DNA from 2 places in the Nocardia sp. NPDC050712 genome. Region 2 is predicted to be linked to the other one. Evidence: riboswitches for the same ligand, from Rfam matches in the RefSeq annotation. Region 2 holds a riboswitch; the other holds the start of a gene.
What was found. Region 2 has a riboswitch for thiamine pyrophosphate ahead of AB0H76_RS00645 (cytosine permease). Riboswitches for the same ligand answer to the same signal wherever they lie in the genome.
Positions count from the first base shown of each region.

Region 1 (4,416 bases), on a different contig from region 2:
CAGCAGATCCGGGAGCGCGTGGTCACCAAGCCGGTGCAGCAGGTGGTCGAGAAGGTCGTGCAGAAACCGGTGATCAAGATCGTCGAGAAGATCATCGAGGTGCCGGTCGAGAAGATCGTCTACAAGGTCGTGCGGCGGCCGGTGGAGAAGGTCATCACGATCTACGAGGACAAGCCGGTCATCAAGATTGTGAAGGTGCCGCGCCGGGTGGTGCACGAGAAGGTCGTGATCAAGCCGGTCGTGAAGGTCGTCACCAAGACCGTCGACAAGGTGGTCGAGCAGCCGAAGATCGTGCAGAAGACCATCACCAAGTCCGTGAACTGGGAAGTCGACAAGATCGTCGAGAAGCCCCGGATCAAGGAGAAGGTGATCTCGCGCCCGGTCGAGCACGTGGTGCACAAGCTGGTGGACAAGCCGCGGATCAAGGAGCGGACCGTCACCAGCAATGTCGACTGGGTGGTCGACAAGCTGGTCGAGCGGCCGCGCGCCGTGCGGCGCGCCACCCGGAGCAACCCGCTCGAGCAGACCGTGCCGCGTCCGGCCGCTCCCGTCGTGGAACAGGCGGTGGAGCCCATGGTCGGCCACCACGACCGCCCGGCCGAGCCGCCGCTGGGCGGACTGCTGGGCAGCCCGCTCGGCGTCCCGGAACCCTGGGACGGCGACTACTGGATCGACGAGAACGACCGGCGCAGGCGCGCACGCTAGCCTGCGCCGGGTCACCGACGGCGGTGGCGCATTCCGGCGCCCCTCGGAATCGCCACCGCCCCCTGGTGTCGCGCGCCGCCGCGGTCAGGAAACGATCGGCAGATACACCTTGGCCCCGGCGTCGGCGAACTCGGCGGACTTCTCCGCCATCCCCGCCTCGATCGCCTCGACATCGGTAAGCCCCTGCCGCTCAGCGTATTCCCGCACATCCGCGGAGATGCGCATGGAGCAGAACTTGGGGCCGCACATGGAGCAGAAGTGCGCCGTCTTGGCGGGTTCGGCGGGCATCGTCTCGTCGTGGTACTCACGCGCGGTGTCCGGATCCAGCGACAGCGCGAACTGGTCGCGCCAGCGGAATTCGAAACGGGCCTTGGACAATTCGTTGTCCCGGTCCTGCGCGTGCGGGTGTGCCTTGGCCAGGTCGGCGGCGTGCGCGGCGATCTTGTAGGTGATGACGCCGACCTTCACGTCGTCCCGATTCGGCAGTCCCAGATGCTCTTTCGGGGTGACGTAGCAGAGCATCGCGGTGCCGGCCTGGGCGATGATGGCGGCGCCGATGGCCGAGGTGATGTGGTCGTAGGCCGGGGCGATATCGGTGGCGAGCGGGCCCAGGGTGTAGAACGGGGCCTCCTCGCAGAGTTCCTCCTCCAGGCGCACGTTCTCCACGATCTTGTGCATCGGCACGTGGCCGGGGCCCTCGATCATCACCTGCACGCCATGGGATTTCGCGATCTTGGTGAGCTCGCCGAGGGTGCGGAGTTCGGCGAACTGGGCCGCGTCGTTGGCGTCGGCGATGGAGCCGGGGCGCAGGCCGTCACCCAGGGAGAAGGTGATGTCGTAGCGCGCCAGGATCTCGCAGAGTTCCTCGAAGTGCGTGTACAGGAACGATTCCTGGTGATGGGCCAGGCACCACGCGGCCATGATGGAGCCGCCGCGCGAGACGATGCCGGTGACCCGCTTGGCGGTGAGCGGCACGTAGCGCAGCAGCACGCCGGCGTGCACGGTCATGTAGTCCACACCCTGCTCGGCCTGCTCGATCACGGTGTCGCGGTAGATCTCCCAGGTGAGCGCGGTCGGATCGCCGTTCACCTTCTCCAGCGCCTGATAGATCGGCACGGTGCCGACCGGCACCGGGGAGTTGCGCAGGATCCACTCGCGGGTTTCGTGGATGTTCTTGCCGGTGGACAGGTCCATGATGGTGTCCGCGCCCCAGCGGGTCGCCCACACCATCTTCTCCACCTCCTCGGCGATCGAGGAGGACACCGCCGAGTTGCCGATATTGGCGTTGATCTTCACCAGGAACTTCTTGCCGATGATGGTCGGCTCGAGCTCGGGGTGGCGGTGGTTGGCCGGGATGACCGCGCGGCCGGCGGCGACTTCCGTGCGCACCAGTTCCGCCGAAACCCCTTCGCGCGCAGCGATAAAACGCATTTCTGGGGTGGTGATGCCCTGCCGCGCCCAGGCCAGCTGGGTGGGCGGTCCCGCGATGTCGGGCTTGGTCCAGGTGTCGCGCAGCTTCGCGAGTCCCGCCTCCAGATCGATGGTGGCGTTGTCGTCGGTGTACGGGCCGGAGGTGTCGTACACATCGAAGTGCTCACCATTGGTGAGGTTGATGCGCCGCACCGGAACCCGCAGGTCATCGACCTCGAGATAGTGCTTGACGCTGCCTTCGATCGGCCCCGTGGTGACGGTGTCGACGGTTTCGGACCTGGTTGTGCCCATGATTCTCCCTACGCCGGCATTACCCGGTCAGGTTCATACGGTCGACGGCCCTGAACGCCCGGAAATGGGCTAGCCGTCCTCTCAGCCCGCTGGTGCGAGCCCCCGTTCGGTGTGCTGTGCAGTTTTCGGCCCGACCATACCTGTCCGCTACCGCCCGGCAGGCACCGAATGCCGGATTCCGGTCGATCCACACAACCACGCCGGCGGATCCCCGAGGGCCACTCGGAGGATCCGCCATCTCGGCTACCGGGTCAGCTCGGCTTGTTCTCGTAGGCGTCGCGCATGCCGCCGACATCGATCTTGCGCATGCCGAGCATGGCCTGCATGGCGCGGTTGACGGCGTCCGGCTCGCCGACCAGCAACTCGTTGGCCTCGGCGGGCCAGACCTGCCACGGCACGCCGTATTTGTCGTTGAGCCAGCCACATTCGACCTCTTGGCCGCCGTCGGCGAGCAGGGCCGCCCAGAGCCGGTCGACCTCGGCCTGGCTGTCGCAGTTGATCAGCAGCGACATGGCGTGGGTGTAGCTGTAGTCGCCGCCGCCGTTGATGGCGGTGAAGCGCTGACCGGCCAGTTCGAAGTCGACGGTCATGACGAGGCCGGCCTCGCGGGGCCCGGCCTCGCGGTAGCGCTGCACATCGGTGATCTTGGAATCGGGAAACAGCGAACAGTAGAACTCGGCGGCCTCTTCGGCCTGGGTGTCGTACCAGAGATTGGTGACGATTTTCTGCATGACGGGGTCCTCCCGGTCGAGTGCATGTGCCTGTAACGGTACTGACGGCACGGCCCGGAGGAAATGATCGGCTTACCGCTCGCGTGGCCCGATCGGGAAGCCGAGCGCGCCGAAACCGGCGTTCAGGTTGATCTCGATCTGGGTGATCAGCGCGTTGACGTCGGCCAGCATGGACACCACGTTCTCGGTGCGGCACCCGGCCTGGTCGGGCGCGTTCGGGGCGAGCCGGGCCTTCAACCAGTTGACCGTGTCCGGCATGCCCAGCGTGGGCAGCGACAGGTGTTCGCTGAGGTGATCGCGCTTGTAGGTCACCGCGGCGCCGCCGGCGCACCACTGCTGGGCCAGCCGGTCATTGCTCCAGACCGGCACGGCCTCGTCGAAGACGCCCTGGTACAGGAAGATCGGCGCGGTGGGGATGTGGCGGCCCAGCACCGTGGAGTCGAAGACCTCCTTGATCTCCGGCAGGGCCAGGAAGTCCGCGATCGGCAGGTCGAGCATCCGCTGATAGTCGATGAACATCGAGGTCAGGGCGTTGCGCGGCAGGCACTGGGCATTAACCCGGTCCATGTAGGCCTCGCCCTCGGGCGTCAGGTGCCGGTAGGTGACCTCTTTGAATTTCGGGTAGGCCTTGGCCAGCGAGGCCATGCCGATGCCGACCAGGCTGGAGAACATCGAACCGTTGACGTGCAGCAGCGAGACCACATCCGAGGTCGGCGCCCCGAGCGCGATGCCCTTGACGTTCAGCTCCGGCGCGTAGGACGGCTGCATCTCGGCGGCCCAGCCCGAGCCCATGCCGCCGCCCGAGTAGCCCCACATCGCGACCGGCGTGTTCGCGCCGTCCAAGCCGAGCGGCTCGAACCGCTGGGCGGCCCGGATCCCGTCCAGCGTCAGATATCCGGGCTCTTTCTCGACCGCCAGATGTCCTTGCAGCCCTTCGTAATCCGGGATCGAGACGGCCCAGCCCTGGCTGATCAGCGCGGCCAGGGCGATCAGTTCGCTCTGGGAGTGGATGCCCTCGAGGCCGGGCAGCCCCGCCCCCTGTCGCAGGACGAACGAGGGCGAGCAATCGGGATTGGCGCTGTCGTAATAGAACTGGAGCGAGACCAGGGGCCGGGACCGGTTCGGATCGGCGCCCGCGGGCAGGACCACGGTGCTGACCGCGACCGCCGGCTGCTCGAAAAGGTCTGTCGTGCGGTACATCAGCTGCCAGGAGCGCACGTTCAGCGGCAGCACGGTGACCACCGCCAGCCGCACTTCC
Region 1 is NZ_JBFAHT010000003.1:431,695-436,110, reverse strand. It holds gene AB0H76_RS22515 (hypothetical protein) at 1-705, shown strand, start outside; gene thiC (phosphomethylpyrimidine synthase ThiC) at 790-2,427, opposite strand; TPP riboswitch at 2,416-2,540, opposite strand; gene AB0H76_RS22505 (VOC family protein) at 2,679-3,158, opposite strand; gene AB0H76_RS22500 (lipase family protein) at 3,231-4,416, opposite strand, start outside.
Region 1: another riboswitch for thiamine pyrophosphate. It lies ahead of thiC (phosphomethylpyrimidine synthase ThiC); the one in region 2 lies ahead of AB0H76_RS00645 (cytosine permease).

Region 2 (4,416 bases):
GAGCCGGGCGCAGAAATCGGCGAGGACATCGGGGTCGAAGGCGAAGTTCGGGGGCAGCTGCCACAGGAACGGGCCCAGTTTCGGACCCAGCGCCAGCACCCCGGAGGCGAGGAAGTTCGACAGCAGGGTGTCGCCGTCACGCAGCCGCTTCATATGCGTGATGAACCGGCTGCCCTTCACCGCGAACACGAAATCGTCCGGGGCCTGCCCGGCCCATTTTTGATAGCTGGCCGGTTTCTGCAACGCGTAGAACGAGCCGTTGATCTCTACGGTGCCGAATTGCCCGGCCAGATAGGCGAGTTCGCCGCGCTGCGGCAGACCCTTGGGATAGAAGACGCCCCGCCATGGCGGGTACAGCCAGCCCGAGGTGCCGATGCGAATCTCGCCCATCCGGCCATGGTGTCAGCTAGCGCGGCGTGCGGGCCGCTACGACGCGGCCGACCAGCCAGGCCACCAGGGCCGCGGCGAGGAAGGACAGCAGCGAGGCGCTCATCCAGGCCTGCTTGGTGAAGCCGATCGCCTCCTGGACGTCGACCCAGAAACGGGTCCACACGCCCGCGTCGCCCGGGTTGATCAGCTGGTACACCGACAGGCCGACCAGCCAGGCGAAGACCATGCCCCAGCGCGACGGCGCGTCCTGCTCGGTGTTCCAGGAACCCTTGGCGCGCAGGAAGAAATCGGCGGCCAGCACACCGAGCAGCGGCACGAACACCGAGCCGATCAGGCCGAGGAAGCCGAAGTAGTCGTCCATCTGCAGCCACAGCGCCAGCACCGTGATCAGCACGCCGAGCCCGATGGTCAGGATCCGACGGTCGATGCGCGGCCACAGGTTCTGGATCGAGACCGCGGTCGAGTAGACGTTGGCGAAGGACTGATCCGCCTCCCGGAAGACCAGGATGAAGAAGAAGAACGCGCCCAGCGTGACGTGCAGGAACGGACCGTAGACGCCGCTGTCGCCGGTGGCCAGGGCCAGCGCGAGCAGGCCGAGGATGTAGGCCACGATCTGGGTCAGCGCGTAGGAGCCGCTGGCCGCGCCGAACGCCGCCCGGCTGCTCTTGGAATGCCGGGTGTAGTCGGCCGCGACCGGCACCCAGGAGATCGACACCGCCAGCGCCGCGTCGGTGGCGATCCAGAAGAGGTTCCAGTCCACACCGAACGGGCCGCCGCCCTTCGGGCCCGGGTTGGTGGTCAGGTCGGGAATGCCGGCCCGGAAGAACTGGATATAGAACCAGGCCAGCGCGATCACCACGCCGACGGTGACGAACCGGCGCAGCATCCGCACCGAACCCAGCGGCCAGATCGTCAGCGCCGTGGTGATCAGGCCCGCGGCCACCACATACAGCCAGCGCGGTCCGCCGCCGAACAGCTCTTCGGCCGCGCTGCCGATGACGATCAGTTCGAAGGTGCCCCAGCCGATCAGCTGGGCGATGTTCAGGACCGTCGGCAGATAGCTGAGTTTCGCGCCGAACAGGCCGCGCAGCAGCACCATCGCGGGTTTGCCGGTCTGCGCGCCGGGCACCGCGGCCAGGCCGAGCATGAGCCCGCCGACCACGGTGCCGATGATCATGGCGAGGATGCCCGCCGCGATGGACAGCTGGAAGGCGCCGTCGGTGTTCGGGGCCAGCACGGTGTAGGCGCCGGAGAAGGCGAACAGGCTGACGCCGAGGTTGGCCCAGAACGCGCTCTGATCCCAGAACGAGAGCACCTTGGGTGCGGGCTGATCGAGGGTGAGCGGCGCTTCGTGCGCCGCCGTCGGAACAGACATACTTCGAGCACTTTCCCTACGTCGGCATTACCCGGACAGGTTGCGCGGTCGGCGGAGCGTAGGGCCCGCCCTCTCAGCCCGGCCATGCCCGAGCTCCCGCAGTGAGGTGGTTCGGGCGAATAGTACACCCGCCCCAGTATTCGTGGGATGTCTCGAAGTCCCTGCTCACCCCGGGTGTGCGGTCCTCCGATCGGTAGGCTGCGATAGTGCTGCCGGGGTGGAGGATTCGCCGAACCCGGAGTGCGAGACGACGGGGTGGGTGCGGTGCGAGCATTCTTCGGGGCGGCCGGCGCGCGGTGGCGGCGCTGGTCACGGTGGCGGCGGGCGGGCGTGGTGGCCGGCTTGGTGGTGAGTCTGCTGCTGACGGCGGTGGCCGGTCTGGCGCTGGCGCTGCGGCTGGAGTACGCCGGTGAACCGGCGGCGGACGCGCGGACCCGCGGCCGCGACGCGGTCTGGCTGGGCCACGCCTGGGTCGACGGCCGCAAGACCGACGCCGATATCGCCGGGCTGGTCACGCTGCTGGCCGGCACCGGCATCAAGGACCTGTTCGTGCACACCGGCCCGTTCGAGCACGACGGCAGCCTGCCCGGCGACCTGCACCCGCGGGCCCGCTGGTTCGTCGACGCGGTGCATCGCGGCCTGCCCGGCATCCGGGTGCAGTCCTGGCTGGGCCAGCTCGTCGCGCCCGAATTCGATGCCTTGAACATGGACGATCCGGCCACGCGCGCCCGGATCACCGACGCCGCGACGCAGGTGCTCGACCTCGGATTCGACGGGGTGCACCTGGATCTGGAGCCGGTCCGATCCGGTTCGGCGGGCTTCCTCGCGGTGCTGGCGCAGGTCCGGGCGGTCACCGGGGCCCGCGCGGTCCCGCTGTCGGTCTCAGCGCCGCAGATCGATCCGCTGCCGGGTCTGCACAACCTCGGTATCGCCCTGCGCGACCACGGAAAATGGTGGTCGCAAGCCTATTTCGCGGAGGTGGCGCGGCGCGTGGACCAGGTCGCCCTGATGTCCTACGACACCGCCATGCCCTGGCAGTCGCTCTACGGCGGCTATGTCGCGCAGCAGACTTCGCTCGCACTGGCCGTCACTCCGGCCACGGTGGACCTGCTGATGGGCGCGCCCGCCTTCTGGTCCGACGACATCGCCCACCACGGCGCCGCCGAAACGGTGCCCGCCGCGCTGCGCGGCATCCGCCTGGCGCTGAGCCGCGACGACCCGGCGCGGCAGACCTTCGGTGTGGCCCTCTACGTCGATTTCGCCGCGACACCGCAGGATTGGGCGGCCTACCGCCGCGATTGGGGCACGCCGCGCTGAGTGGAACACTCGTGGGTCTTGTTTTCCGGCGCCCGCGGGTTTCCCATAGAGGGAGATAACGTCGACGTTCGGGGGTTATTGATGCGCGCCGAACCTGTCCATGGTCACTACGTTTTCGACAACGGCAACGAAAAAGCCGGCGAGCAGTTCCAGCTCCTGTGTGACATCCTCAACGCCCACACCGTCGGCGTCCTGCGCGCCACCGGGGTGACCAGCGGCTGGCACTGCTGGGATATCGGCGCCGGCAACGGCACCATCGCGCACTGGCTGGCCCGCGCCGTCGGCCCGACCGGCACGGTGCTCGCGACCGACTTGGCGCCGCAGCACGTTCCGCCGCACGACAGCCTCGAGATCCGCAGCCACGACGTGCGCGGCGACGACCTGCCCGGCACCTTCGATCTCATCCACGTGCGCCTGGTCCTGATGCACCTGCCCGAACGCGAAGCCGTGCTGCGCCGCCTGCTCGCGGCGCTGGCGCCCGGCGGGGTGCTGGTGGTCTCGGATTGGGATGGCCCGCAGCGGGATTTCGTCATCACCGCGCCGGACGCGGAGGCCGCCGCGGCCGTCGGCCGGTTCGGCGGCGCGATGCACACCGTGGCCGGCCTGGCGGGCATCGACTTCTCCTGGGCCCGCCGCGCGCCCGCCGTCTTCCACCAGGCGGGCCTGGCCGACGTGCGCTGCACCGGAGTCGGCGAGATCTGGCCGGGCGGCAGCCCCGGCTGCGCCCTGTTCCGCCTGCACACCCTGCTGCTGCCCGGCCCGCTCACCGCGGCCGGGCTCGCGCCGGGCGATCTGGACACGCTCGCGGATGCCTTCACCCGCCCCGACCTGCGCTTGTGGTCGCTACGCATCTATACGACCACCGGCCGACTGGCCGCCTAGACCGAAACCGGGATGCCGGGCGTCCGCGCGCCTGCGATCATTGCCGGATGGGGAGTCTGCTGCTGACCGGGGACCTGCACGGCAATACCACCCATGCCGTGGACCTGCTGCGGGTCGCGCAGCGCGAGGACTGCGCGAAGATGTTCGTGCTCGGCGATTTCGGCGCCTGGGAGCACACCCCCGCCGGAAAACGCTATTTCGACGTGGTGGACCGGGTGGCGCGCAAGAAGCAGGTCCGGGTCTATTTCCTCGACGGCAACCACGACAAGTCCTCGCTGCTGTACGAACGCTACGGCGACGCGCTCGACGACGAGGGCTTCCTGATCTGCCGCAAGAACATTCGCTACGCGCCGCGCGGCCACCGGTGGACTTGGGCGGGCACAAGGTTCGCCGCGTTCGGCGGGGCGTACTCGGTGGACAAGGCGTGGCGGCTCGCCGCCGAAGCGGTGCGC
Region 2 is NZ_JBFAHT010000001.1:134,077-138,492, forward strand. It holds gene AB0H76_RS00640 (DUF72 domain-containing protein) at 1-390, opposite strand, end outside; gene AB0H76_RS00645 (cytosine permease) at 407-1,765, opposite strand; TPP riboswitch at 1,761-1,875, opposite strand; gene AB0H76_RS00650 (hypothetical protein) at 2,030-3,082, shown strand; gene AB0H76_RS00655 (class I SAM-dependent methyltransferase) at 3,164-3,964, shown strand; gene AB0H76_RS00660 (metallophosphoesterase) at 4,012-4,416, shown strand, end outside.